Regions from separate parts of the Micromonospora sp. CNB394 genome, predicted to be linked through region 1. Evidence: predicted binding sites of a transcription regulator. Region 1 holds the regulator's gene; the other holds the start of a gene.

The links. The regulator HspR, encoded in region 1, represses chaperone genes until heat shock. The targets are predictions, from matches to a motif close to TTGAGTNNNNNNNACTCAA.
Region 2: lon (endopeptidase La) is a predicted target of HspR. The motif match lies at 4,753-4,771, and genes of this name have one in related genera.

Annotation. Positions count from the first base shown of each region.
Region 1 covers NZ_KB895829.1:121,180-135,805, reverse strand. The annotation lists gene C569_RS0109370 (hypothetical protein) at 1-899, opposite strand, end outside; gene C569_RS0109365 (GTPase) at 952-2,610, opposite strand; gene C569_RS0109360 (ABC transporter) at 2,648-4,468, opposite strand; gene dnaK (molecular chaperone DnaK) at 4,679-6,544, shown strand; gene grpE (nucleotide exchange factor GrpE) at 6,593-7,321, shown strand; gene dnaJ (molecular chaperone DnaJ) at 7,401-8,591, shown strand; gene C569_RS0109340 (heat shock protein transcriptional repressor HspR) at 8,616-9,056, shown strand; gene C569_RS0109330 (hypothetical protein) at 9,225-9,431, shown strand; gene C569_RS0109325 (hypothetical protein) at 9,511-9,939, opposite strand; gene C569_RS0109320 (cation:proton antiporter) at 10,106-11,323, opposite strand; gene C569_RS0109315 (cation:proton antiporter regulatory subunit) at 11,329-11,829, opposite strand; gene C569_RS0109310 (winged helix-turn-helix domain-containing protein) at 11,909-12,127, opposite strand; gene C569_RS0109305 (DivIVA domain-containing protein) at 12,332-12,649, shown strand; gene C569_RS0109300 (hypothetical protein) at 12,646-12,900, shown strand; gene clpB (ATP-dependent chaperone ClpB) at 13,012-14,626, shown strand, end outside.
Region 2 covers NZ_KB895825.1:440,772-455,397, forward strand. The annotation lists gene C569_RS0101875 (helical backbone metal receptor) at 1-393, opposite strand, end outside; gene C569_RS0101880 (DICT sensory domain-containing protein) at 425-1,516, opposite strand; gene C569_RS0101885 (DUF2726 domain-containing protein) at 1,623-2,489, shown strand; gene C569_RS0101890 (hypothetical protein) at 2,799-4,004, shown strand; gene C569_RS0101895 (Lsr2 family protein) at 4,211-4,558, opposite strand; gene lon (endopeptidase La) at 4,794-7,130, shown strand; gene C569_RS0101905 (DEAD/DEAH box helicase) at 7,204-8,961, opposite strand; gene C569_RS31950 (hypothetical protein) at 9,079-9,252, opposite strand; gene C569_RS0101915 (2'-5' RNA ligase family protein) at 9,618-10,151, shown strand; gene C569_RS0101920 (helix-turn-helix transcriptional regulator) at 10,345-11,088, shown strand; gene C569_RS0101925 (isocitrate lyase/phosphoenolpyruvate mutase family protein) at 11,232-12,026, shown strand; gene C569_RS0101930 (hypothetical protein) at 12,128-13,087, shown strand; gene C569_RS0101935 (asparagine synthetase B) at 13,091-14,626, shown strand, end outside.

The DNA of each region.
Region 1 (14,626 bases):
ACCATCGGGCTCCACCGCATCGGGTCGGCGTCGGGAAAGCCGGCCGCGTGGTCGAGCAGCAGGCCGAGGCAGAAGTGCAGCGAGGCCAGCTCGCCGTCGGCCACCTCGGGCAGCCCGAACCGGGCCGCCTCGGGCGAGTCGAGGAAGGCACGGACCATGCGGGTGCGCTCCTCGTCGGTGAGCGGCGGCACGACCGCCGGATCGGCCGGCGGGGTCGGCCCCGGGAGTACGGCCAGCCGCGCGCCCACGAGCGCCCGGTCGGTGGCCAGCGAGCCCTGTGCGGGCAGCTCGGTGAGGTCGTCGGTGACCGCCAGGTGACGGCTCACCTCGGCGTGCATCCGGGCCGGGTCCTCGGCGCGGAACCAGGTGAACTCGTCCTCGGTGCAGATCTCCCGGGCCTGCTCGACGATCCGTCCGGCCGGGCCGCCGACGAAGACGTCCTTGGTGATGCCGATGTTGTGGTCGACGAGGGCCACCAGCGCGTGCTCCGGGCCGCCCTCCTCCTCGTCGTCGTACGCGAACGTGGCGAGGTAGGAGGTCTGGTCGCCGTACACGTCGCCGTAGGCCCAGGCGCCGGTGACGCGTACCCGGCCGAGCTGGCCGGCCCACGACGGGGCGTGCGCGCCGGGCCGGACCCGGGCGGCGCCCTCGGCGTCGGGCACCAGGGCGGCGAAGACGGCCCGCAGTGTGGTCGCGGAGGCGCTGCGGCGCCGGGACGTGGCGGCGAGGAAGCCGGAGACGAACTCGCGGACGGACTGCTCCCGGTCGTGCTCCGCGACGGCGTAGACGCTGCCCAGCAACGCGGCGCCGAGCATCTCCGCGTCCAGGGCCGAGTCGAGCCTCGTCACGTCGCGCGCGGCGTGCAGCACCGCGTCGTAGGGGGTCTGTGGCGTGGCCATGCATCGACCCTACGCCGCACCGGCCGCCGCCACACCGGTCAGCACGCCGGGTTCAGCGCCGTTCCGCCTCACGTAGCGCGTCCCGGGCCGTGCCGTAGCGCGCCAGCACCGCCCAGACCGGGTCCAGCACGTACTTCTCCCCGATGCTGCCCACCGAGGTGAGCAGGCGCTCCTCGGCCCGCCGCCGGGCCCGCCGGGCGGCCCACCCCACCACCGGCCGGGTGACCGCCGCGACGACCAGCCCGGCCAGCAGGCCACCGAGCAGCAGGACGGTGGGCCAGGGCACCACGCCGAGCGTCGGGTGCTCCAGCTCCGGCAGGCCGAGCAGGCGCAGCGCGTACCCGAGGAGCAGCCACGCCAGGCCGGCCAGCGCGGCCAGGGTGACCACCCACTGGAGCACGCCGACCACCCGCCACCAGGCAGGCCGCCGGTCCATGCCGAGGTCGGTCGCGGCGACCGCGTGGTCGAGCGCACCCGGCAGGTCGGCCTGCCGGGCCCGCGCCGCGGCGGTCACCGCCGTCGGCCACGGCGCCGGCAGACCGGCGCCGGACCGGTCGGCCACCGCGCGGATCGCCAGCGTCAGCGCCGAGCGCTGTGCGGCTGTCGGATCGGGTACGGAGGTGGCCGCGACCAGGCTCTCCGCCGGTGCGTCCGGATCCTGTCCGGGCAGGTGCAACCGGCGCAGCGGATCCGGCCGCAGCTTCCGCCAGCTCCGCAGCAGCGGCCAGCCGGTGTTGCCGACCGCCCGGTGCCGGTACGCGCCCTCGACCGCCTGCGCCACGGTCGGCACCCCGGCCGCCCCGGCCAGGGCCCGGGTCAGCTCCTGCGCCGAGGCGTCACCGGGCCGGGTGCGCGGCGGCTCCGGCCCCACGAGCGGTTCGAGATCGGCCACCACGGCGTCCACGTCGCCGGAGAGCCGGCGCAGGGCGGCCTGCCGTTCGGCGACCGTACGCTCCAGCTCGGCCCGCAGCCCGTCCAGCCCGTTCGGGTCCACTGCGACGGTCGGCAGCAGCGGCACCCCGCCCAGCCCGTCGGCGTCGAGCAGCCGGCGCAGGTCGTCGAGGACCTTCGGCAACTCGGTCGGGTGCAGCCGGTCGGCCTGGTTGAGCACCACGACTGTGACGTCCTTGTGCCTGTGGAACTCACGCAGGTAGCTGGTGTGGATCACGCGGTCGGCGTACTTCTGCGGGTCGACCACCCAGACCACCAGGTCGACCAGGCCGAGCAGGCGGTCGACCTCCAGCCGGTGCCCGTGCTGCACCGAGTCGAAGTCCGGCAGGTCGAGCAGGACCAGGCCGTGCAGGTTCGACTCGTCGTCGCCGTCGAGCGGGCTCTCCCGGACGAACCGGTGCCGGGGCAGCACCCCGACCCAGTCGAGCAGCCGGACCGCACCGTCCAGCGGGCCCCACACGCAGGCGTGCGCGACACCCGTGGTGGGCCGGCGTACGCCCACCGGGGAGAGGTCGAGCCGCGCCAGCGAGTTGAACAGGCTCGACTTGCCGCTGCCGGTCGCACCGGCGAGCGCGACCACCGTGTGCCGGCCGGAGAGCGCCAGCCGGTCACCGGCGCGCTCGACCACTGTGTGCGCGGCGACGAGCTGGGCGTCCGGCACGTGGCCGTCCACCGCGCCCAGGAACCGCTGGATCGCGGTGAGCCGTTCGATCAGGGCGTCCGGGTCGACCCGCTGCTCACCCCGTATCGCCTCGCGCATCCGTCCCACGATGTTGCTCACGGTGCCGTCCTCGCGTTCACGGGCGAATTTCCTGCTCGGTGGCCGGCGGGAACAGGCCGCTGCGGTGCCGGGCCCGCTCGACCTCGACGGCGGCCCAGCGCAGCGCCGCACCGGAGTTGGCGGCCGGGCGCTCGGCCTCGGTGCGGCTCAGGAAGCGGGCGGCCTCCTCGGCCAGCAGCTTGCCGACCCGGTCGAGCAGGTCGGCGCGGGCCTTGCGGGCCAGGTTGCGGACCGCCTGGTCGCCGAAGATCGCCTGGAGCACTGTCTGCCCGGCCACCGCCGTGCCGGTGCCCGCGGCTACCTCCAGCCCGGTCGGGATGAACGCGGTGGAGGCGAACACGCCGATCATGACGGCGAGGCCGGTGGCGTTCACCGCGTACGCGGCCGTGCGGGCCACGAACCGCCTGTCGCCGCCCTCGACCCGGACCAGCTCCAGCACGCCGCGCTGCCAGTCGCGGACCAGCTGCTCGGCCCGCTGCGGCAGGTCGGCCGAGGGATGGGCCAGGTCCGGCTCCAGCAGCGCCGCGCCCGCCGGGTGCGCCTTCCAGCCGGTGTACGCGTTCTCCGCCGCCTCGGCGGCCACCCCGCGCAGCAGCGTGACGAGCTGGGACTCGATCGCGGTACGCAGTTCCGCGGCGGGGGCGGGCCGCCCGGTGACCGCCGCGACCACCCGGTCGCGCAGCCGCCCGATGCGGGCCTCCAGCCCGCGGAAGAAGTCGCCGGTGCCGATGAACTCCTGCCAGCGGGCCAGCACCTCGCCGCGCAGCAGCCGGCCGTCGCGGAGCCCCTGGTCGACGCTGCGCTCCGCGCTCCGGTACGCGGCCTGGACCCGCTCGTCCAGCGCGTCGGCGGCGGTGACCTGCTCGTCGGCGGCCTCGGCCAGCTCCTCCACGACCGGGTGCAGCGCGGCCAGCGCGCCGTCGAGCGTCTGCCGGACCACGGCGGCGCGGGCCTCGGCGTCGGCGGCGAGCCGGGCGAACCAGTCGCTCAGCGGCGCGGTGATCCGGTCCGGCAGCAGCCCCTGCCCGTCCACCCAGGTCTCCGGCAGCACGAACAGCGGCGAGGCGCCCAGCTCCTGCTCGGCGAGCATCTCGGACAGGTGGGCGGCGACCTCGTCGGCCGCTTCCGGGGGTACCCGGTCCAGCACCATCGCCACGGCGGTGCCGCGGGCGCGGGCGCTGCGCAGCAGCTCCCAGGGGACGGCGTCGGCGTAGCGGGCGGCGGTGGTGACGAACAGCCAGAGGTCGGCGGCGGCGAGCAGCTGACCGGCGAGCGCCCGGTTCGCGTCGACCACCGAGTCGATGTCGGGCGCGTCGAGGAAGGCCAGGCCGGGCGGCAGTGCCGGCGCGGTGACCAGGTGCAGGGTGCCCGGCTGCTCGCTGGGCTCGGTGGTCCGGGTCAGGCCGGGCAGCAGCTCGCCCTGCCGGAACCAGGCCGCGTCGGCCGGGCTGCACACCAGCACCGGGGATCGGGTGGTGGGGCGGAGCACGCCCGCCGCGCTGACCCGCGCCTGGACCAGGCTGTTGACGAGCGTCGACTTGCCGGCGCCGGTGGAGCCGCCGACGACCACCAGGAGCGGGGCGTCGAGCCGGGCCAGCCGGGGCAGCAGGTAGTCGTCGAGCTGGTCGGTGAGGCTCGTGGCGGCGTGCCGGGCCGGCTCGGTCGAGGGCAGGGCGAGCGGGAAGCGGGCCGCTTCGATCGCCGCGCGCAGGGCGGTGAGCGCGGCGGGCAGGCCGTCGGCGGCGTGAGCAGGCTGGTCGTCGCCCGTGGTGGCTCCGGTGCGGGCTGCGACGGCGGGCGCGCCGGCACGGGTGGCGGAATCGCCATGCGTCGTCACCGCTAAAGCGTGCCCGACCGACGCAAGGTAAGACAACCGGACGGCAGTAACGGTCGGGTTGCGCCGGGTCGGCTCAACCCCGACTTGCGGATTGGCGATCGCGTGGCACTATTGAGTCAAGTTCACTCAACTTGTGGTGCGGTCGCTTCCGGGCGGCCCGCCGGGCAGGCCGTCTGACCTGCTCACCCGTTACGAAGCGAGGAAGCGAACATGGCACGTGCGGTCGGCATCGACCTCGGCACGACGAACTCCTGCGTCAGCGTTCTCGAGGGCGGTGAGCCCACCGTCATCGCCAACGCCGAGGGCTCGCGTACGACTCCCTCGATCGTCGCGTTCGCCCGCAACGGCGAGGTGCTCGTCGGTGAGGTCGCCAAGCGCCAGGCGGTGACCAACCCCGACCGGACCATCCGGTCGGTCAAGCGTGAGGTCGGCACCAACTGGACCGTCGACATCGACGGCAAGAAGTACACCCCGCAGGAGATCTCGGCGCGCACGCTGATGAAGCTCAAGCGGGACGCCGAGGCGTACCTGGGCGAGCAGATCACCGACGCGGTGATCACCGTCCCGGCCTACTTCAACGACGGGCAGCGCCAGGCCACCAAGGAGGCCGGTGAGATCGCCGGCTTCAACGTGCTGCGGATCGTGAACGAGCCGACCGCGGCGGCCCTGGCGTACGGCCTGGACAAGGGCTCCAAGGAGCAGACCGTCCTGGTCTTCGACCTCGGTGGCGGCACCTTCGACGTGTCGCTGCTTGAGCTGGCCGAGGGCGTGGTGGAGGTCAAGTCCACCAGCGGTGACAACCAGCTCGGTGGTGACGACTGGGACCAGCGCATCATCGACCACCTGGTGAAGACGTTCCGCGGCGAGCACGGCATCGACCTCTCGCAGGACAAGATGGCAATGCAGCGGCTCAAGGAAGCGGCCGAGAAGGCGAAGATCGAGCTGTCCGCCGCCACCACCAGCAACATCAACCTGCCCTACATCACCGCCGGCTCGGCCGGTCCGCTGCACCTGGACGTGACGCTCAGCCGGGCCGAGTTCCAGCGCATGACGCAGGACCTGCTGGACCGCTGCAAGGGCCCGTTCGAGCAGGCCGTCAAGGACGCCGGCATCAAGATCTCCGACGTCGACCACGTCATCCTGGTCGGCGGCTCGACCCGGATGCCGGCCGTGACCGACCTGGTCAAGCAGCTCACCGGCCGCGACCCGAACAAGGGCGTCAACCCGGACGAGGTCGTCGCCGTCGGTGCCGCGCTCCAGGCCGGTGTGCTCAAGGGCGAGGTCAAGGACGTCCTGCTGCTCGACGTGACCCCGCTGAGCCTGGGCATCGAGACCAAGGGCGGCATCTTCACCAAGCTCATCGAGCGCAACACCACCATCCCGACCAAGCGCTCCGAGGTGTTCACCACCGCCGACGACAACCAGCCGTCGGTGCTGATCCAGGTGTTCCAGGGCGAGCGGGACATCGCCGCCTACAACAAGAAGCTCGGCACCTTCGAGCTGACCGGTCTCCCGCCGGCCCCGCGCGGCGTGCCGCAGATCGAGGTCACGTTCGACATCGACGCCAACGGCATCGTGAACGTGCACGCCAAGGACCTGGGCACCGGCAAGGAGCAGAAGATGACGATCACCGGCGGCTCCTCGCTGCCGAAGGACGACATCGAGCGGATGCGCCGGGACGCCGAGGAGCACGCCGACGAGGACAAGCGCCGCCGTGAGGAGGCCGAGACCCGCAACGTGGCCGAGGCGCTCCAGTGGCAGACCGAGAAGTTCCTCGCCGAGAGCGGCGACAAGCTGCCCGGCGAGAACCGCGACCAGCTCAACGAGGCGCTCGGCGAGCTGCGCAGCGCCCTCGGCGGGCAGGACATCGAGAAGATCAAGTCCGCGCACGAGAAGCTGGCGCAGGTCTCCCAGCAGGCGGGCTCGCTGCTCTACGCCCAGCAGCAGGAGGGCGAGCAGACCGCACCGGGTGCGGCCGGGCCGGGTGCCGGTGCGGGTGCGGCCGGTGGCCCGAAGGCCGGTGGCGACGACGACGTGGTCGACGCGGAGATCGTGGACGAGGACAAGAAGAAGTGACATCCGGTCCCGGACACGACTCGCACGGCAGAGGGATGAGGTAACCGCATGACGGACAAGCCACGAGCGGCCGACCCGGGTGCCACCGGGTCGGCGCCGGGCGCCGGCAAGGACACCGGCGACGAACCCCGGGTCGTCATCCGCGACAAGCGCAAGCTCGGCAAGGTGACCGAGCAGCCGGCGAACGACGCCTCGGCGGCCGACGCGGCCGCCGACGCGCCCGCCGAAGGGCTGGTCGAGGAGGCCGAGGTCGTGGTCGACGAGATCGGCGGCGAGGCCGAGGTCAGCGGTCCGGCCGTGGTCGACTCGCCCGCCGAGCCGAACGGTACGGACGCGCCGGCCGGCGCCGAGACGGAGTCGCTCCGCACCGACCTGGAGGAGCGCACCCGCGACCTCCAGCGGGTGACCGCGGAGTACGCCAACTACCGCAAGCGCGTCGACCGGGACCGCAACCTGGTGCAGGAGCAGGCCACCGGGGCGGTGCTCACCGCGCTGCTGCCGATCCTCGACGACCTGGACCGGGCCCGCGAGCACGGCGACCTGGTGGGTCCGTTCGGCAGCGTGGCCGAGCAGCTCACCGGCGCGCTCGCCAAGTTCGGCCTGACCGCGTTCGGCGAGACGGGCGACCCGTTCGACCCGACCCGGCACGAGGCGGTGGCGCACCAGACCTCCGCCGACGTGACGGAACCGACCTGCGTCCAGGTCATGCGCCGCGGTTACCAGCTCGGCGAGCGGCTGCTGCGGCCCGCCATGGTCGCGGTCGCGGACCCGGAGTAGTGCCGACCCGTGACGTCCCGCCCGCCCGCACCGGGCGGGCGGGACGACCGGGGTTCGACCCGTGGAAGGGGGTGGACCGGTGAGTTCCAAGGACTGGATCGAGAAGGACTACTACGCCGCGTTGGGCGTGGACAAGTCCGCCTCCTCGGACGAGATCAAGAAGGCGTATCGCAGGTTGGCCCGGGAGTCGCACCCGGACCACAACCCCGGCGACACCGGTGCCGAGGAGCGGTTCAAGACCGTCTCCGAGGCGTACGCGGTGCTCGGTGACGAGAAGAAGCGCCGCGAGTACGACGAGATGCGCTCGCTGTTCGGCTCCGGCGCCTTCCGGCGCAACGCCCGCGGCGCGGGCCAGCCGGGCGGCATGCCGTTCGACGTCTCCGACCTGTTCGGCGGCGGTGCCGGCGGCGGCGACAGCCGGTTCAGCGGCGGCGGCGGTTTCACCGACCTGTTCAGCTCGATCTTCTCCGGCGGCGGTGGCGGCGGCGGTCCGGCGCGTCCGCGCGGCCCGGCCCGCGGCCGGGACGTCGAGACCGAGGTGGCGCTCGACTTCACCGACGCGGTTCACGGCGTCACGCTGCCGCTGACGCTGCGCGCGCCCGGGGTCTGCGACACCTGCCACGGCAACGGCGCGAAGCCCGGCACCCAGCCGGTGGCCTGCCCGGTCTGCCACGGCGCCGGGGTGACCACCCGTAACCAGGGGTCGTTCAGCTTCTCCGAGCCGTGCCGCAACTGTCAGGGCGTCGGCACGGTCGTCGAGGAGAAGTGCCCGGAGTGCCACGGCACCGGCGGGGTCACCAAGACCCGCACCCTGCACGTCCGCTTCCCGGCCGGGGTGGCCGACGGGCAGCGGATCCGCCTGGCCGGCCGGGGTGAGCCCGGCGAGCGGGGCGGCCCGGCGGGCGACCTGTTCGTGCAGGTGAAGGTCCGCCCGGACGAGCTGTTCGGGCGCACCGGGGACGACCTGACCCTGAGCGTCCCGGTCACGTACGCCGAGGCGGTTCTCGGCACGGACCTGCGTGTACCGACCCTGGACGGGACGGTGACCCTGCGGGTGCCACCGGGTACGCCCAGTGGGCGGGTGCTGCGCGCCCGCGGCAAGGGCGTCGTACGCAAGGACGGCCGCGCCGGTGACCTGCTGGTCACGCTCGACGTGGTGGTCCCGGCGAAGGTCTCGGACGAGGCGCGGGCGGCGCTGGAGACCTTCGCGGCGCAGACTCCGCCCGCCGCGCGGGAACATCTCGACGCGCGGGTACGTCGATTCAGTTGACGGCGGCAGCGGAGGTGAGCGGGCATGTCGGAGGAGTACGTCAGCTCGGGTGACCCGGCCTACGAGGCCAAGGTTTTGATGATCTCGGTGGCCGCGCGGATGGCGGGGATGCACCCGCAGACGCTGCGCCAGTACGACCGGCTGGGCCTGGTGCAGGCCGGCCGGGCGTCCGGCGGAGGTCGCCGCTACAGCGTCCGGGACGTGGTGCTGCTCCGCGAGGTGCAGCGGCTCAGCCAGGACGACGGGATCAACCTGGCCGGGGTGAAGCGGATCATCGGGTTGGAGCGGCTGCTCGAAGAGGCGCAGCAGCGCGTCGCCCGGCTGGAGGCGGAGCTGGATGCCGCGTACCGGCGGATCGCCGAGCTGGAGTCGCTCGGCGGCTTCCCCCGCGGCGACCTCGTGCCCACCAACCGCACGTCCACCGCGCTCGTCGTCTGGCGTCCACGCCGTACGCCCGACCGCTGACCTGGTGCCTGAAGGCCGGCGCGCGCCCCGCTCCCCCGGGGCCGCGCCGGCCTTCGCCGGTTCGCGGGCCGGGTCAGGGGAAAGCGGCGTACGGCAGAGCGCTGTCAACTAGGCTCTTACGTAGGGGCAAAAGCCCCCAAAGCGGATTCCGGGCTGGCGGGGGGAGTCATGACGGAACCGGCGAAGAAGGTGGCTGAGCGCGCGGAGGAACGGCTGGAGAAAGTGGCTGAGAACGTGCGCGAGCGGTTCGACCGGGTCACCGAGGGACGCTTCAGCGACAAGGTCAAGGAAGGGCGCTTCGCCGACCAGACGGACCACGGTGTGGACCGGGCACGGGACGACGAACGGCGCCGGAAGCAGGGCGGGTCGACCTGACGATCCGCCGACGTGCGGGCCGGGATCCACGGGGGATCCCGGCCCGTTCGCCATCCGGGGTGGCGAGGCGGTCGAGGCGTCAGAGGCGGCGGTTCTCCCGGACCAGGCCGCCCTCGCACCAGTCCCGGTAGACGAACAGATCCGGCCGGGCGAGCAGTACCCGGCTGTTGTGCGCCCAGTTGCGCATCAGTTCGTCGCCGGACTTCTCGGCCTGTTCGACCAGTTTGCGGAACCGGCGCTTGGGATGGGCGCGGAAGTTCGTCCGGATGCCGTCGGCGGCATAGATGTAGAGGCAGTGCAGCGTGAACCGCCGCGCCGGGCAACCCTGATCCATGGCCAGGTCGAACAACGTCTGCACCAGGTGGTCACCGGCGACCAGCAGATCCCAGTCCGGTGGCATCGAGGTCAGCGGCACGGAATCCGGCTGATAGGCCCACGCCCGAAGCTCGGCGGGCGAGGGGTCGACGGGGTTGGCGAAGCCGTGGAACGTCTCTTCCTGCACGCTCACCGGCCGACCTTCCGCTTGCGCTGGCGGGGGCGCAGGCCACCCGCGGACCCTGGCTGCTGGGCCGAAACGTTAACGCGGTTGGACGGAGCAGTGGTAGACCTTCCCGGGATCAATTTGACAACGCCGGGCCGGATCTGCCCTGCGGCGGATCCGGCCCGGCGCCCGGTCAGTCGCCGGTCGGCGCGGGCAACGGCGAGACCGCACGGGCGGCGGCGGCGCGGGTGCGTAGCCACTGCTTGAACCACGGGGTGTCGGGCAGGCGGGCGAGCAGCGGCCCGGTCACCACCGTGATCAACACGTACGCCGTGGCGAGCGCCGCCAGCTTCGGGTTCACCGGATAGGTGGCTGCCACGGCCAGTCCGGCGATGACGATGGAGAACTCGCCGCGCGGGGTCAGCGCCAGGCCGGCCCGCCAGCGACCAGGCTCGGCGATCCCGGCCCGACGGGCGGCCAGGTAGCCGGTGGCCACCTTCGTCGTCATGGAGAACACGGCGAGCAGGAGCGCGGGCAGCAGCACCGGCGGCATGTCCATCGGATTGGTCACCAGCCCGAAGAACACGAAGAAGACCGCGGCGAAGAGATCCCGCAGCGGGGAGAGCAGTTCGGTGGCGTGGTGCGCCACCGGCCCGGACAGCGCGATGCCGACCAGGAACGCGCCGACCGCGGCGGAGACCTGGAGCTTGGCCGCGATTCCGGCGATCAGCAGGGTCAGGCCGAGCACCCCGAGCAGGAGCGCCTCCGGGTCCTTGGCGGAGAGCGCCGTCGAGATCAGGTGCCCGTACCGGATCGCCACCGCCAGCACGACGACCACGGTGAGCACCGCGGCGGCCAGCGAGATCCCACCCTTGAGCAGGCCGGCGCCGGCGAGCAGTGCGGTGACCAGCGGCAGGTAGAGGGCCATCGCCAGGTCCTCGATCACCAGGACGGAGAGGATCACCGGGGTCTCCCGGTTACCGACCCGGCCCAGATCGTTGAGCACCTTGGCGATCACACCGGACGACGACACCCAGGTGACACCCGCGAGCACCACGGCCGCCACCCAGCCCCAACCCAGCAGCAGCGCGAAGGCGAAGCCGGGCAGCGCGTTGAACACGGCATCGATCAGGCCGGCCGGCGCGGCCGAACGGAGGTTGCCCACCAACTCGTTCGCGCTGTATTCGAGGCCGAGCATGACCAGCAGCAGGATCACGCCGATCTCGGCACCGACGGCGAAGAACTCCTCGCTGGCGTTGAGCGGCAGCAGGCCGCCGTGCCCGAAGGCGAGGCCGGCGAGCAGGTAGAGCGGGATGGGTGAGATGCCGAACCGCCGGCTGAGTCGGCCGAGCAGCCCCAGCAGGAGCAGCAGTGCTCCGACCTCGACGAGCAGAGTCGTGGTTTCGTGCATGCGCCTCAGCCGTCCGGATCGGTCTCGGCCAGGATGGCGCTCACCCCGTCGAGTCCCTGGCGGGTGCCGACCACGACCACCACGTCACCGGCGGCGAAGCGGAAGCTGGGACCGGGTGAGACATTCACCTCGCCCCGCCGCAGCACGGCCACGATGGAGGCCCCGGTGCGGGTGCGTGCCCCGGTGTCGCCCAGCCGCCTGTTCACGTACTTCGTGCCGGCCGGGATGGCGATCTGCTCGGTCAGCAGCCCGGCGGCCTGCTCACGCAGGCCGGAAAGCTGGCTGAGCATCAGCGACGCGCCGAGGATGTCGGCGAGCGCCTCCGCCTCGTCGTCGGTCAGGGGGATGTCGGCCTGGCAGGAGTCGGGATCGTCCGGGTCGTAGAGAACCAGGTCGCGACGGCCGTTGCGGTGGGAGACCACGCCGAGCCGGCGGCCGGACTCCGTCATCAGATCATGACGTACGCCGATCCCGGGCAGGGCGGTCTGTTCGACACGTACTCGCACGCCGGTGAGGCTACTCCGGCGCTGCACGTACTGCCTCCAGGGCTGAAGGAAAGGTTGATCGTGCAGCTCGGACGGCCTTCTAGGTCCTTTCGGCCACGAACACGCCGACGCCTTCGAGCGTCTCGGTGAGGCCGGTCGCACGCAGGATCATCATCGCCTTGCCCACTACGGTGTCGGAGACGCCGTAGTCCTTGCACAGTTGGGCGCGGCTCGGCAGCTTGGTGCCGGGTGGCCACTCTCCCGAATCGATCTTGCTCTTCAGTTCGTCTGCGAGCACTTGGTACTGCTGTTTGGGCATACACACTCCCCGGATGGCACGCCCATTCGACCATGCATCCACCTCCAACCTCAAGCAATTGTGGGTTGGTCGTTGACCTACAACCGGTACCGATTGTAGGTTGCTGACGAACGCTCCCGGATGGCACCTGGAGCTTCCCGGGGTCGGGGCGGGCACCCCCGTGGCTCGTCCCGACCTCCGTCCTCGACGAGAAGGGGCAGTGCCGTGCGCAATCTCCTGCGAATACGTCCGAAGCAGCGGAACGCGGAACCGCCCAACTCCGCGCCGGGCGGCGCCTACCGCGCCACCTCGTACCTCCCGCTCCGGCCCTGGCAGGTGCGGGGCCACCGTTTCGCGACGCGCCGTCGAGGGCTGGACCCGGCCGAGGTCGCCGCGTTCCTCGATCGCGTCGCCGGGGACCTCGCCGCCGCGTACGCCGAAATCGCTCGAAGCCGGGACGAGACGGCCCGGATCAAGCACGCGTTGCGCGAGTGGCAGTCGCGTCAGGCGCCGTCGATGCGCGACCTGGCCGGTCGGTCGTGACCGTGCGGTACGTGATCCATCTGCCGGTGCGCGCGGCCGACCTGGCCCGGGCGAAGATGCTCGGTCGCACGGCCGGGCGCTCGTTGGCGTTCCTCGCGGTGGTGGAGCTGGGCGGGATCACCGTCTCGGCCGAGGACGACCAGGCCGTACGCCATTGGGTGTTCTGCGACCGCAAGCTGGACGGCGGTCGGCGTTGCGTGCTGCGCGCCGACCACGAGACCCCTTGCCTCGCGCGCCTTCCACGGCGCTGAGATCTTGGTACGAATGGGCCCTGTGACTCAGGTCACAGGGGTGGAGTTGAGCGGAATAGACTCAACCCTGGTTGTGTCATGTCCAGTGGACACGCCGATCCGGGGGAGCCCATGAACACGGAACGTCTCACCACCAAGAGCCGCGAAGCCATCACCGGTGCCGTCGCGCTGGCGAACCAGCGCGGTCACGCCACCGTGGAGCCCTGGCACCTGCTGCTGTCACTGCTGGACACCGAGGGCTCGACCGCCGCGGGCCTGCTGCGCGCCGTCGGGGCCGACCCCGCCGAGCTGCGCCGCGCCGCCCAGCGCTCGGTCGACGCCCTGCCCGCCGCCCGTGGGTCGAGCATCGCCGAGCCGACGCTGGCCCGCGAATTCGTCAACGCCATCGGCGCCGCCGAGCAGATCGCGCGGCCGCTGGGCGACGAGTACACCTCGACCGAGCACCTGCTGGCCGGGCTGGCCCGGGTCGGCGGCGCGGTCTCGGTCGCGCTGAAGAACTCCGGCGCCACCGAGGAGAACCTGGTCGCCGCGTTCCCGACCGTCCGGGGCGGGGACCGCCGGGTCACCACGGCCGACCCGGAGCAGACCTACCAGGCCCTGACCAAGTACGGCGTCGACCTCACCGCCAGCGCCCGCGACGGCAAGATCGACCCGGTGATCGGCCGGGACTCGGAAATCCGCCGGGTGATCCAGGTGCTGTCCCGGCGTACGAAGAACAACCCGGTGCTGATCGGCGAGCCGGGCGTCGGCAAGACGGCGATCGTGGAGGGCCTGGCCCAGCGGATCGTGGCCGGCGACGTGCCGGAGTCGCTGCGGGACAAGAAGCTGGTCTCGCTCGACCTCGGCGCGATGGTGGCCGGCGCGTCCTACCGCGGCCAGTTCGAGGAGCGGCTGAAGTCCGTGCTGGAGGAGATCAAGAACTCCGACGGCCAGGTCATCACGTTCCTCGACGAGCTGCACACGGTGGTCGGCGCGGGCAAGGGCGAGGGCTCGATGGACGCCGGCAACATGCTCAAGCCGATGCTGGCGCGCGGCGAGCTGCGAATGGTCGGCGCGACCACGCTCGACGAGTACCGCGAGCACATCGAGAAGGACCCAGCCCTGGAGCGCCGCTTCCAGCCGGTGCTGGTCGGCGAGCCGACGATCGAGGACACCATCGGCATCCTGCGCGGCCTCAAGGAGCGCTACGAGGTGCACCACGGCGTACGGATCACCGACGCCGCACTGGTGGCCGCCGCGGCGCTCTCCGACCGGTACATCACCGACCGGTTCCTGCCGGACAAGGCCATCGACCTGGTCGACGAGTCCGCGTCCCGGCTGCGCATGGAGATCGACTCGCGGCCGGTCGAGGTGGACGAGATCGAGCGGGCGGTACGCCGGCTGGAGATCGAGGAGATGGCGCTCGCCAAGGAGCCGGACGCCGCGTCCGCCGAGCGTCTGGAACGGCTGCGCAAGGAGCTGGCCGACAAGCGTGAGCAGCTCACCGCGCTCTCCGAGCGCTGGCAGACCGAGAAGAGCCACATCACCAAGCTCTCCACCGCCAAGGAGGAGCTGGAGCGCCTCGGCGGCGAGGCCGAGCGGGCCGAGCGCGACGGCGAGCTGGAACGAGCCGCCGAGCTGCGGTACGGCCGGATCCCCGCGCTGCGGACCGAGCTGAAGCAGGCCGAGGAGGAACTGGCCCGGCTCCAGGCCGACGGCGCGATGCTCAAGGAGGAGGTCGGCGCGG
Region 2 (14,626 bases), on a different contig from region 1:
AGCCGTGCGGGCTCGTCCCGGCGGGGGCAGCGCGGACCAGGCGTGGCGGGCCGCCCGCAGCCACGACGGCTCGGCCGGCGCGCCGAGCGCGACGACCAGCTCGCCGAGCTGGTCGAGGGCCTCCGGCACGGTACGCGGGAAGGTGACCCGGACCGGGACCCCGGCCGCGCGCAGCGCCTCGGCGTCGGCCAGCCGGTTCTCCTCCTCGTTGAGCAGCACCAGATCCGGCTCCAGCGCGAGCACCCGGTCCAGGTCCGGGTACTTCGTCCCGCCGACCCGGGCGACGTCCAGCCCGGCCGGATGGGTGCACCAGTCGGTCGCACCGACCAGCACCTCCGGGCGGGTGGCCGCGACCGCCTCGGTCAGCGACGGCACCAGCGAGACCACCCGCACCGCGTCTCCTCTCCTCGACCCGGACCGCCGGTCAGCGGGCCGCCGCGGTCACCGCGTCGGCGGTCTCCGGCGGCAGGCCGGCCACCGGCAGGCCCTTGCGTACCGCCCAGTCGACCGCTGCGCGCAGGTCAGCGGTGGGCAGCGGCCGCCGGGTGGTCACCCCGACGGCCGCGTGCACGGTGTACGCCATGAACGGGTACGACCGGGCCAGCGCGCCGATCGCGTCGTGCAGCCGGCGTACCACCTCCAGCGCGGCCGGTTCGTCGAGCCCCGGCAGGAGGAGCTGGAACTCGTTCTCGGTGACGCGCAGCGCGCGGTCGACCGGCCGCAGCACGGCGGTGATCGCGGTGAGCACGGCGTGCCCCTCGCGGGCGACGCCGCGGCGGCCGAAGCGTTCCGGCGAGCCGGGCGGCGCGTCCACCCGCAGGCCGACCAGCGCCACCGGCAGCGTGCCGGAGGCGGTCACCCCGTCCGCGCCGGACCACCGGGCCAGGCCGGCCTCCTCCAGCATCGTCTCGGCCGGCTCGACCGGCTGGTCGATCCGGTCGCCGCGGCGCGCCAACAGCCGCAGCGCCGCCTCGGCACGCGGTTCGCCCGGCCCGGCCGGGATGTCCCGCACCCGGGCGATCGCCTCGTCCAGCGCGGTACGAGCCGCTGCGGGCAGCCGCTCGGCGAGCTGTTCGCGCAGCCGGATCGCCTCGTGCAGCGCCTCGTCGCGGCGGAAGCCCCAGCGTCCCTCGAACAGGCGGCCGGACTCCAACGTCGGCGCGGGCACCACCTCGGCCCGGTCGTGGGCGACGAGTGTGGCGCCGAAACGCGGGCTCAGCGCCACCACCGTCCACTCCCGGGCCAGCGCCTCCGCCTCGTCGAGCGGCACGCCGTAGGCGCCCTCGGGCAGGTCGGGCGGCGGTCCGCCGACCATCGCCACCACCGTCACGGCGGCGCGGCCGGCGATGCGCCGGTAGACCTCGCGCTCCCGGGCGAAGTACGGCAGCCGCTGGAACAGCGCGAGCACGACGAGCGGGCCGTCCTCGGCCTCGGCGAGCGCGGCGCGTTCGATGGCGTGGGACACGGCGACGAGACTGCGTTTGGTGAACTGTTCCGGGGTCCGTCCGCTGGGCACGGGCAGAGCCTAGAGGGACGGGCGTGCCGGCGCACCGGTCGGCCGGACCGGTCGTGCCCCACCACATAGACTCGGGCGTCGACCGGACGAGGGGGATCGGGGCGAGATGACGAGCACAGGCAGCGTGACCGCGTCCTGGCTGCGGCCGATCCCGCCCGGCGCCGCGCCGTCCCTGGTGCGTGCCGGTCACCTCGGTCACGGCGGGCGACGGCTCGGCGACCTGGTGCAGGGCCGCCCGCCGGGGGTCACCGGCAGCCAGTGGAGCACCGCCGGACGGGCGTCGCTCGACCTGGTGGTCTGCGCCGCCGACACCGGGCTGCCGCGCTTCGCGGTGCGGTTCACCGTGCCCGCCTCCGACGGGTCGCCCGCCCGGCGGTCCGAACGGCTGACCGACGCGGTCTGCGCCGCCGTGGGCCTGCCGCTGCTGCGCGTCGAGTCGCCGGCGCTGGGCGGCGCGGACCAGGTCCGCCGGTTCGTCGCGTACGTGCTGGACGCGCGGGCGTACGCCGACGGCACCGACCCGGACGCCGGTGACGCGGTCGGGTTCCGGGACATCGTCGGCCGGCTGCCGGACGGCCGGCGCGGGCCGGTGAACGACCTGGGCGCGCTGGCCCGGGTCGAGGCGGTCGAGGCGTACGTGGCCGGCCGCATCGCCGATCCGATCGTGCGTGGCCTGCACGTGCGTTGGACCGGCGGCCCGGCGGAGGGCTGGGCCTGGGCCGAGGTGCGGCCCGGCCGCTGCCTGCTGGAGCGGGTCCGGCTGACCTCGCGCGGCTTCGCCTGCGGCGTCGACCCGGGGCGGCTCGCCGAGGACCTGGCCGCTGCGGCGCTGGGGGAGCGGCTGCGGGACCTCGACGGCGCAGCGCCGTCCCTGGTGGACCGGGACGAGCTTCTCCGGCGGGTACGCGCGCTGGCCGCGCAGCGGGACTCCTTCGACGGTGGGTTCGCCTTCGACCATCTCTGCGCCGACTGAGCCGTCCTCGCCGCCGAGGACGGCGGCTTTCGATTTTTTTTCCGATCTCCGGTGAACCTTCGCCGACGGCGCTCCGTACCTCATCGGGAATGGACGCGGATCTTCCCCGCCGCGCCCCGACGGCGCGGAGACGGTGCGGAAAGGGCATCGTCGGCCATTGACGTGCGACCGAGCGTCGCAGTGATCTCACACCGCGAATTCGTCGGCCCGCCGGGATCACCAGTCAACTACCGGATCGAGAAGGAGAGCAATTCGATGCGCAGGTCCACACGGGCGCGCCGGTCATCCGGTAACGCGCGGAGCAAGCGGATGCTGGCGGTTGTCGGCACGCTCGCGGTATTCGGCGGCGTCGTCGCCGTCACCCAGATCTCGTCCGCCCAGGACCGGCGGACGACCACCCGCGCCGCCTCGGCGTCCTGCGTGCCGGCGAGTCCCGGGGCGACCGCCCCGAAGGGGCAGGGCAGCACCACCCGTACGTGGCAGGACGGCCGCTGGGTCCGCAACCACTGGGGCGACGGCCAGATGTCGCCGGCCGAGTGCGAGCAGACGAACGCGGGCGGTGCCGGCGCCGGCACCCCGACCGTGGCCTGCCCGGACGTCCGCGGCCGGCTGCCGCAGGTGCCCGACCGGGCCCGGGCCGAGGTGGACCGCAACCTGGCGCTGCTGGAGAGTCAGATCGCCGAGGCGAACCGCCGGCTCGCGGCCGACGGCCGCAACGGCGGCGAGTTCATCAACAATGCGATCCTGCGTCCGTTGGCGGACAAGCGGACCGCCACGCTCAACCGGATCGCCACTGCCATCGGCCGGGTCGCGCAGCGCCCGGAGGGGCTGGACCAACTCGCCCAGTGCGCGGTGACCGACATCCCTCAGAACGGCGGCGACAACGGCGAGAACAATGGCGGGAACGACGGCGGCCAGAATGGCGACGGGAACGACAACGGCGGTGGTCAGGACAACGACGGCGGCAACGGTCTGGACGTGCTCGCCAACGACTGCTCCGACAGCCGGCTCGAGGCCCACGACGGCTTCCAGAACGGCAACCGGTGCGTGAGCACCGCGTTCGGTGAGGTGGGCGCCGCGGCGAACAACCCGTCGCTGCTGATCACGCAGTTCCCGGACCAGGTGCGGCGCAACCAGCCGTTCACGCTCCGGGTCACCACCAAGAACCTGGTGCGGGACCGCTTCCTCGCCGCCGGCCAGGGGGGCTACTACCTGGAGAGCTCGCTGCTCAACGGGGAGGGCCTGGTGCGCGGCCACTTCCACACCGCCTGCCGGATGCTCGGCAGCACCCGGCAGCCCCCGAACCCGCAGGACGTGCCGGCCTTCTTCGTCGCCACCGAGGACGGGCGGGGCAGCGAGCAGCCGGACGACGTGCTGATCCAGATCCCGGGTCTGGCGCAGTCGGGCGTGGCGCAGTGCGCGGTCTGGGCCGGTGACGGCTCGCACCGCATCCCGATGATGGAGCGGGCGAACCAGACCCCCGCCATCGACGTGGTGCGCATCCGCGTCAACTGAGCGGGCGAACGGTAGCGGCCGTCCGGAGGGCTCCTCCGGGCGGCTGCTGCCGTTCCCGCGTACGGGGCACGGTGGGAGGTGGTCCCGAAAGAAATCTCGGGCGGCGGTAGCCGGCGGGATGGAAATCGCCGGCCGTGGAAAGCCGATCGGGGCCACGCCGATTTCTCAGCGTGACCCCGGGATGCCCGACGGTGAACCGGCGGCGGTCAGCGGTTCTTGTACGCCTCGACGACCGACACGGGGATGCGTCCGCGCTCGGAAATCTCGAACCCGTTCTTGGCGGCCCATTCCCGGATGGCGCGGTTCTGCTCGCGGTCCATTCCCGAGGTGCTCGGCCGGGTGGTGCGGCGGGCGCCGCGGGGGGCCTCTGCCGCTCCCCGGCCCATTCGCCTGCCAGCGTTGATGTAGGGATCCAGCGCCTTGCGCAGGACGCCCGCGTTCTCGTCGGAGACGTCGATCGTGTACGCCACGCCGTCCAGGCTGAACTCGACGGTCCGATCGGCCTTTCCGCCGTCGAGGTCGTCGGTCAGAACAGTGATTACTTTCCTTGCCATCGCCATTACTCCCTGTGTCGGGCGGGGTGTGGCTAAGAGTTTGACCTACCATGCGGTAATTCCGCAAGAATAGCCGACTGTTTCCATTCGGCGGGTCCGTGGTAAAGGGTGCCGTCATTGGGCCGCGAGCGCGGGAACGCACCGCCTCGCAGTGGTGTGGCTCACAACCCGGAACAAGGGGCACGGTTTGTTACTTGAGCCAAGCACGCTCAACCAACGTGATGGCAGGTGCTCGATGGCAACTCTTCCGGTACTTCCCCTGACCGACGCCGTCCTGCTGCCCGGGATGGTCATTCCGGTGACCCTCGACCCGACCACCCAGGCCGCCGTCGACGCGGCGCGCGCCACCGGCGACAAGCAACTCCTGGCCGTACCCCGCATCGACGGCGAGTACGGCTCCGTCGGCGTGGTCGCCACGATCGAGAAGGTGGGCCGGCTGCCCAGCGGCGAACCGGCGGCGGTCATCCGCGGTCTGACCCGCGCCCGCATCGGCTCCGGCGTGCCCGGACCCGGCGCCGCGCTCTGGGTCGAGGCGACCGCACTCGACGAGCCCGCCCCGGCGGGCCGTGCCCGGGAACTCGCCCGCGAATACCGCGCGCTCATGACATCAGTGCTCCAGCAGCGCGGCGCCTGGCAGGTGATCGACGCGATGGAGCGGATGACCGACCTGTCCGAGCTGGCCGACTCGGCCGGTTACGCGCCCTGGCTCAGCCTGACGCAGAAGACCGAACTGCTCGCCGCGCCGGACGTCACCGCCCGGCTGGAACTGCTCGTCGGCTGGGTGAAGGAACACCTCGCCGAGCAGGAGGTCACCGAGCAGATCAACAGCGACGTCCGCGAGGGGCTGGAGAAGTCCCAGCGGGAGTTCCTGCTCCGCCAGCAGCTCGCCGCGATCCGCAAGGAACTGGGCGAGGACGAGCCGGACGGCTCCGCCGACTACCGCTCCCGGGTCGAGTCCGCCGACCTGCCGGAGAAGGTCCGCGAGGCGGCGCTGCGCGAGGTCGGCAAGCTGGAGCGGGCCAGTGACGCCTCACCCGAGGCAGGCTGGATCCGTACCTGGCTGGACACCATCCTGGAGATGCCGTGGAACACGCGTACCCAGGACGACACGGACCTGGCCGCGGCCCGTGCCGTGCTCGACGCCGACCACGCCGGCCTGGCCGACGTGAAGGACCGCATCCTGGAGTACCTCGCGGTGCGCAACCGGCGCTCGGAGCGCAACCTCGGCGTGGTCGGCGGCCGCGGCTCCGGCGCGGTGCTGGCCCTGGCCGGTCCGCCCGGTGTCGGCAAGACCAGCCTCGGCGAGTCGGTGGCCCGGGCGCTGGGCCGCACCTTCGTCCGCGTCTCCCTCGGCGGCGTCCGGGACGAGGCGGAGATCCGGGGCCACCGGCGCACCTACGTCGGCGCGCTGCCCGGCCGGATCGTGCGGGCGCTGCGCGAGGCCGGCTCGATGAACCCGGTCGTGCTGCTCGACGAGGTCGACAAGCTGGCCGTCGGCTACTCCGGCGATCCGGCGGCGGCCCTGCTGGAGGTGCTCGACCCGGCGCAGAACCACACGTTCCGCGACCACTACCTGGAGGTCGACCTCGACCTGTCCGACGTGCTGTTCCTCGCCACCGCCAACGTGGTCGAGGCGATCCCCGGCCCGCTGCTGGACCGGATGGAGCTGGTCGCGCTGGACGGCTACACCGAGGACGAGAAGGTCGCCATCGCCCGGAACCACCTGCTGCCCCGGCAACGGGAACGGGCCGGGCTGACCACCGACGAGGTCACGGTCGCCGACGAGGCGCTGGCACTGATCGCGGGCGAGTACACCCGGGAGGCCGGCGTCCGGCAGCTCGAACGGGCCCTCGCGAAGATCCTGCGCAAGGTCGCCGTCGCGCTCGCCACGGACTCCGCGCCGGTGCACGTCGACGCCGGCAACCTGGCCCGCTACCTGGGCCGGCCGAAGTTCACCCCGGAGTCGGCCGAACGCACCGCCGTGCCCGGCGTGGCGACCGGCCTGGCCGTCACCGGCGCCGGCGGCGACGTGCTGTTCATCGAGGCCACCACGATGGAGGGCGAGCCGGGGCTGACGCTCACCGGCCAGCTCGGCGACGTGATGAAGGAGTCCGCGCACATCGCGTGGTCGTACCTGCGGTCGAACGGACGGCGCCACGGGCTGGACCCGAACGCGCTGGCCGGGCGGCGGATCCACCTGCACGTCCCGGCGGGCGCGGTGCCCAAGGACGGCCCGAGCGCCGGCATCACCATGGTGACCGCGCTGGCGTCCCTGGTCACCGGGCGGCCGGTGCGGCCCGAGTTCGGGATGACCGGCGAGGTGACGCTCTCCGGCCGGGTGCTGCCGATCGGCGGGGTGAAGCAGAAGCTGCTCGCCGCCCGCCGGGCCGGTCTCACCGAGGTGATCATCCCGAAGCGCAACGAGCCGGACCTGGACGACCTGCCGGCGCAGGTGCGGGAGGCGCTGACCGTGCACACCCTGTCCGACGTGGCGGACGTGCTCGCGCTGGCGCTGCGCCCGGCCGAGATCGGCACGGAGTCGCTGGACGGCCCGGCGCTCGCCGCGGCCTGACGACCGTCGCCCCGGCCACCGTACGCGTGGTGGCCGGGGCTCTCGTCGCGTCCGCCCGCCGGGGACGCCGGGCTCAGCGGCGGTCGCGCCGCTCGTAGCCCCGGTCGCGGCGCTCGCCCGGCCCGTCGCCGTCCCGGTCCCGGCGTACCGTGGCCTTGCGCCCCTTGATGGTGGTGCCGCGCAGCCCCGCGATGATCTCGTCGGCCACCGCCTGCGGCACCTCGACCAGCGAGAACCGGTCGGCGATCTCGATCGAGCCGATGTCCCGGCCACTGATCCGGGTCTCCCCGGTGATCGCGCCGACCAGGTCCTGCGGCCGAACCCCGGCCCGGCGGCCCAGCCCGATGAAGACCTGGGTGGTGCCGCCGGTACGCGGCCGGCCCGGGCCGCGGCGCTCGCCCCGCCCGCCGGTCTCCGGCCGGCCCTCGCGCGGGCCGCGGACCGGAACCTGCGGGATCTCCTCCTCGTCGTCCGAGCCCGGCGACGTCGCCTCGTGCGCCAGCTTCACCGCCGCCAGCGCCACCTCGACCAGGTCGAACTCGTCGGTGAGCGACTCCACGATCGCCCGGTACGGGTCGAGGTCGTCCTCCAGCAGGCTCTCCCGCAGCGCGCCCTGGGTCAGCTCCAGTCGCCGGGTACGCATGTCCGCCACCGTGGGAATCTTGTCGATGGCGATCCGCTGCCCGGTGACCCGCTCGATGGTCTTGAGCATCCGGTGCTCACGCGGCTCGGCGAGCGTGATCGCCACGCCCTCCCGGCCGGCCCGGCCCACCCGGCCGATGCGGTGCACGTACGACTCCGGGGCGGACGGTACGTCGTAGTTGACCACGTGGGTGAGCTGCTCGACGTCCAGCCCTCGGGCCGCCACGTCGGTGGCCACGAGCAGGTCCGCCGTTCCGGACCGCAGCCGGCCCATCACCCGGTCCCGCTGCTCCTGGCTCATCCCGCCGTGCAGCGCCTCGGCCCGGTAGCCCCGGCCGTTCATCGTCTCGGTGAGCCGGTCCACCTCCTCCCGGCTGCGGCAGAACACGATCGCCGCGGTGGGCGACTCCACGTCCAGCACCCGGCCCAGCGCGGCCGGCTTGTGGCCCCGGGCCACGATGTACGCGCTCTGCCGCACCCGGGGGGCCTCCCCGGCGACCGGCCGCTCCCGCTCGATCCGGATGCGGACCGGGTCGGTCAGGTGCTGCCGGGCCAGCCCGTCGATGCGGGCCGGCATGGTGGCCGAGAACAGCACCGTCTGCCGGCCGGCCGGGGCGTGCTCCAGGATCGCCTCGATGTCCTCGGCGAAGCCCATGTCGAGCATCTCGTCCGCCTCGTCCAGCACGACCGTGGCCAGCGCGCCGAGCCGCAGCGTGCCCCGGGCGATGTGATCGAGGGCCCGGCCCGGCGTCGCCACCACCACGTCCACCCCGTGGTCGAGGGCGCGTAGCTGCCGGCCGATCGGCTGCCCGCCGTAGATCGGCAGCACCCTCGCCCCCAGGTCCTTGCCGTAGCGGTGGAACGCCTCGGAGACCTGCACCGCCAGCTCCCGCGTCGGCACCAGCACCAGCGACACCGGGTCGCCCTCGACCCGCCCCACCGGCATCCGCTGCAACAGCGGCAGCGCGAACGCGGCGGTCTTGCCCGTACCGGTCGCCGCCTGGCCCAGGAGATCCTGCCCGGCCAGCAACGGGGGGATGGCCTCCCGCTGGATCGGGGTCGGTTCCTCGTAACCGAGCGCGGACAGCGCGCCCAGCAACTCGGTGCGCAGCCCGAGGTCGGCGAACGCGATGGCCTCCTCGGCGTCGGCGGGAACGGCGGGGTCGGTCGGGGTCGGTGCGGCGGTCATGCGACAAGTTTTTCATCACCGCCGCGCGGCGGTCGCGGCGACCGGGGCAAACGTTCGCCGCGCCACCTGCGTGCCGTCCCGTCCGGGTGATCCGGCGCGGCCCGTGCCCCCGCCGGATCACCGGCACAGGACGGCCAGCAGCGTGGTGAGGCCCACTCCGACGTCGAACAGCGCGTACCCGCGCGGCGCCACCGTGCCGGTGCGGTGGTACCAGGCGTCCCAGGCCGCATGGACGAGCCAGCCCACACCCACCAGCGCCCCGGCGAGGTCGGTGCACGCGGTCTTCGCCACGACCGCCAGCCCGCCCCACACGGCCGCCCGGCGAGCTGCGCCGCCAGCGCGCGCCGGTCGGCCCACTGCCGCCGCCCGGCGGCGGCGAGGTCGCCGCCGAGCTGACCCGGGCGCTGCCCGGCTGCGCCCCGGTGATCCTCACCGGACACGGCCGGCCCGCCCAACTCCGCCCGGCGCTCACCGCCGGGGTGCGGGGTTCCTCGCCGAGGGTGCCCCCGGCGGCGCGCTGGCCGACGTGATCCGCCGGTGCACTCCGGGGCGCGTCACGTCGATCCCGCGCTGGCGGCGGTCCGGCGGGCGCGCGACGCCGGCTGGCTCTGACGTACGGGGCGTCGCGCGCGGTCGCCGGCGACTAGCCTGATCACGTGCGGACGGTCGAACTGCTCTGCTCGCCCGAACTGGAAGCGGCGGTTCGCGCCGCCTGGCACCGGCTCGCCGCCGCCGGGCTGCCCAGCCTGGCCCGCAACACGCACCCGACGAACCGGCCGCACCTGACGCTCGCCTCGGTGGAGGATTTCCCGCCCGGCGCCGAGCAGCGCCTGGCCGACCTCTGCGACGCGGCGCTGCCGCTGCCGGTGCGGCTGGGCCGGGTGGCGGTGCTCGACGGCAGCGCGCCACTGGTGTGGCTGGTCCGCCCGGCACCGCAGCTCGTCGCGCTGCACGGCGCGGTCTGGGACGTGCTCGCCGAGGCGTCCGGCGGGCACTCGTGGCACCAGCCCGGCCGATGGGTGCCGCACCTGAGCCTGGCGTTGCGGTTCGGTGCGGCGGACCGGCGCCGGGCCCGGGCGGTCGCCGGGGCGCACCCGCCGGCCGGTGCGTTCGTGGCGGCGCGCAGCTACGACGGCGACACCCGCACGGTCAGCGAGCTGACCACCGCCTCTCCCCGTACCGGCGGCTGAGCCGGGGCGGCCCACACGGGGACGGCTCCGCGGTCGTGAGCGGTGGAAGCGCGGGTAGGCGGACTCCGCGGTCACCGCTGGCGACGCGCCGCCGTGCGCCACCAGCCCGATCCGTGGCGTCGTGTCCGCCGGGAACGTCCACACCGCGGACTCTTCGGCGCGGCCCGAACCGTGCCCGTGCCAGCATGGGCCGATGACCACTGGCGCCGACGGCCGCGGCCTCGCCGGGTTCGCCGCGCTGCTCGCCGACCCCACCCGGGCCGGCTTCTGCCTCGCCCTGCTCGACGGCCGCGCCTGGACCGCAGGCGAGCTGGCCCGCGCCGCCGGGGTCGCCGCGTCCACCGCCAGCGACCACCTCACCCGGCTGGTGGCCGGCGGCCTGCTCGCCGAGGAGCGGCAGGGCCGTCACCGGTACGTCCGCCTCGCCGACCCGGGCGTCGCCCAGCTCGTCGAGGAGCTGGCCGCACGGGCGCCGACCCCGGCCACCCCGCCCCGCACGTTGCGCGCCGCGTCCGAAGGCGCCGCCCTGGCGTACGCCCGCACCTGCTACGACCACCTGGCCGGGCGCCTCGGCGTGCTGCTGCACGACGCCCTGCTCACGCGTGGCGTGCTCGACCGCTCCGGCGGCCTCGCGCTGACCGGCACCGGCGTGACCTGGCTGGCCGGTCTCGGCGTACCCGTCGAGCCGCTGCGCGCCACCCGGCGGCCCCTGGTCCGCGACTGCCTGGACTGGACCGAACGCCGTCCGCACCTGGCGGGTGCGGTCGGGGCGGCACTGTGCGGGCGCTTCCTCGACCTCGGCTGGACCGTGCGCGGCACCGGCCGGGCGATCCGGGTCACCCCGGCGGGGCGGGACGCGCTGGCCGAGACGCTCGGGCTCGACCCGGCGCTGCTGGCCCCGCCCGCGTCCCGCGGCAGCGGTCCCGCCCGCGCCTGACCTGCCCGCGCCTGACCTGCCCGCGCCCCGCGGCACCGGTCCCGCTCGCCCGGACCGCCGGGTGTGCCCGGCCGGATCGTTCGGTCCGGACCGAACTGTCAGCGCCCTACGGTGGGGCGATGGAGTCACCGACGATCCCTGCGATGACCGACCGGTACCGCGTGTTCCGGGAGCTGCACCGGCCCGGCGACCCGCTGCTGCTGCCGAACGCCTGGGACCACGCCTCCGCCGCGGCGCTCGCCGCCCGGGGCCATCCGGCGATCGGCACGACGAGCCTGGGCGTGGCTGCTGCCGCCGGCCGGCCGGACGCGGTCCGCGCCACCCGCGCCGAGACGCTGGAGCTGGCGTACCGGCTGCGAAACCTGCCGGCGCTGCTGACGGTGGACGTCGAGGACGGCTTCCACGACGATCCGGCGGAGGTGGCGGCTTACGCCGGCGAGCTGGCCGCGCTCGGCGTGGCCGGCGTGAACCTGGAGGACGGCCGCCCGGACGGTCGCCTGGCCCCGGCGGAGCACGTCGCCGCCGTGGTCGCGGCGGTCCGCGCCGCGGTACCGCAGGTCTTCGTCAACGCCCGCACCGACGCCTGGTGGCTGGGTGTGCCGTCGCCGCTGGACGAGGCGCTGCGGCGGGCGGCGCTGTTCCGGGCCGCGGGCGCCGACGGGCTGTTCGTGCCGGGCGCGCCCGACGACCTGGTCGGCGTGCTCGCCGCCGAGGTGGGGTTGCCGCTCAACGTGCTGTACCGGCCGGGCGGGCCGGACCTCGCCGCCCTCGGACGGCTCGGGGTGGCCCGGGTCAGCACCGGCTCGCTGCTGTTCCGGGCGGCCCTCGGGGCGGCGCTGCACCTGACCGACGCGATCGGCGCCGGGCGCGACGCGGGCCTGCCGGCAGCGCCCGGATACGAGGAGGTGCAGGCGCTGGCATCGCCGTCCGCCACCTGATCGGGCACATCGGGGGAGATGGGACGATTGCGGACGCCCGGCTCATTACGCTGTGTGCAGGCCCAATCACGCCGTGTCCTGACCGAGAGGGGACGGAGACCATGCGAGTGCCCAGCCGCAGCCCCGGTCGCCAGCCCGGTCCCGCCGTCACGTCCACCGCCCCCGCGCGGCGGGTGCCCGCCGCCGGTCCCCGGGCCGGTGCCGAGCCGGACCTGTCCGCATACCGCGCGGCGGTGGCGGAACTCCTGGTCGAGGTGGGCGCGCTCGCCGACGCGCCGTCGGTCACCGCCCGCCAGGTGCTGCTCGACCAGCGGCTGCGCGAACCGGCCATCGCCGCCGTCCTCGACGCCACGCCGCAGGGCCTGATCGGGGCCCGGGAGACGCTGCTGCTGGAGATGGCCCGCTACCAGCCCAACGCGCGCAGCTCGGCGCAGGACCTCACCGCGCTGGTCCGGATCTACCTGCTCTCCCGCGTCGATGTCCTCTGGTGGCGGGACAGCCCGACGTTCCTCACCGACGACCAGGTCAGGGCCAGCACCGAACTGGTCGACCTGGAGTGGCTGCGCCGTCGCGGCCTGATCGAGTTCCGCTACCAGGAACAGCCTGCCACAGTGGTAGGGCGCGGACTGCGGGCGGTGCGGCGGCGGCTGCGCCCGGCCGCCACCCCGCGTACCGCCGGGCTGCTGTTCCGCCGGGCCCGCCGCGAGATGATCGCGTTCCTCAACGACCTGGCCCGGGAGTTCACGGCCGTCGCGCCGGACGGCACGCCGCCGCTGTGGGTGACCAGCCTGGCCCGCAGCGCCGAGCACCAGTACCGGCTGCGCCGCCTCGGGTACGCCGCCATGGTGCCCAGCGGGCACTGCCTCGGCTGGGCCGCCGACGTCGAGCTGGAGTGGTACGACCGGTTCGGCGCCCGCCCGGTGCTCGCCGGGCTGCTGCTGGCCCGCCAGGACGCCGGCGAGGTGAACGTGGTCGACGAGGGCCAGGCCTGGCACGTGTGCCTCGCCCCGGCCGCCCGCCGCCGTTACCGGCGGGCGTACGAGACCGAGATGGGGGTGTGACAGGTGTGCGGCATCGCGCTGAGCATCGGCCCCGACGCGGACCCGGCCACCTTCCGGCGGATGCTCGCCGCGCTCGCGCCACGTGGTGAGGTCACCGAGACCCGGCAGGAGAAAGGCCTCCTGGCGGGCGTACGGCGGCTGCGGATCGTGGACCGGGAACGCTCCGTCCAGCCGTGGATGTCGCCGGACGAGCGGCACCTGCTCTGCTTCAACGGCGAGATCTTCAACCACCACGAGCTGCGCGCCGAGCTGACCCGGCTGGGGCACCGGTTCACGACCGCCGGCGACACCGAGGTGGTGCTCGCCGCCTTCCGCCGGTGGGGCGGGAACGCGGTACGCCGGCTGCGCGGCGAGTACGCGTTCGTGGTCGTCGAACGCGACACCGGCCGGGCGTACCTGGCCCGTGACCCGCTCGGCGTCAAGCCGCTGTACTGGTCCCGCCTGCCCGGCTGTCTGCACCTCGCCTCCGAGGTCAAGGCGCTGGTCGGGCACGGCGCGCCGATCGGCGAGGTGGCGCCCGGGCATCACGGCTGGGTCGAGCCGGGCCGACCGGTCCGGATCGGCCCGCACGTCGACCTGCTCACCCTCGGCGACGGCCTGCCCGTGATCGACGACCCGGACGAGGCGGCGCTACTGGTGCGCGTCGCCCTCACCGACGCCATGCGCGCCCGACTGGACACCGACCTCACCGTCGGCGTGGTGCTCTCCGGCGGCCTGGACAGCTCACTGGCGCTGCTGCACGCCCGGGAACTGCACCCGGACTGCGTGGCGGTCACCATCGGCGTGCCGGAGAGCCCGGACGTCGCGTACGCCCGGCGGCTCGCCGCCGACCTCGGCGTCCCGCACGAGGTGATCGAGCTGCGGCCGCGCGACATCCGGCTCGCCGACGTCCGCGAGGCGATCCGGATCTCCGAGCTGACCGAGTACGGCGACATCATCAACGCTGTCGTCTCGGTGCCGATCTTCCGGCGGCTGCGCGAGATGGGCGTCCGGGTGGTGCTCACCGGCGACGGCTCGGACGAGCTGTTCGGCGGGTACCCGATGTACCGCCGGGTCGGGCCGGAGCGGTCCCGCCGGCTGTTCCTGCACAAGATCCGCAACCTGTGCCGGACCGAGCTGCAACGGGTGGACCGGGCCAGCATGGCGCACGGTGTGGAGGCCCGGGTGCCGTTCCTCGACCTCAGCGTCGTCGAACTGGCCATGCGGCTGCCGCTGGACGTGAAGCTGCGCGACGGGCAGGAGAAGTGGATCGTCCGGCGGGCCTTCGCCGACGTGCTGCCCGCCTACGTGAGGCAGCGGCCCAAGAACCCGATGTCGTACTCGTCCGGGCTGCACGAGCGGGCCCGCCTCTACAAGCCGCTGTTCGCCCGGCTGCACCGGTCCTTCGGCTACGACCTGCTGGAACCGGTCCGCCGGGACTTCGACAGCGTGCTCACCCGGTGCGGCAACGACCTCGACCGGGCCATCGCCGAAGGCATGGCGCGGCCCGACTACACGGTGCTGGAACACGCCCGGGACCTGGTCGGCGCGGCCCGCTGG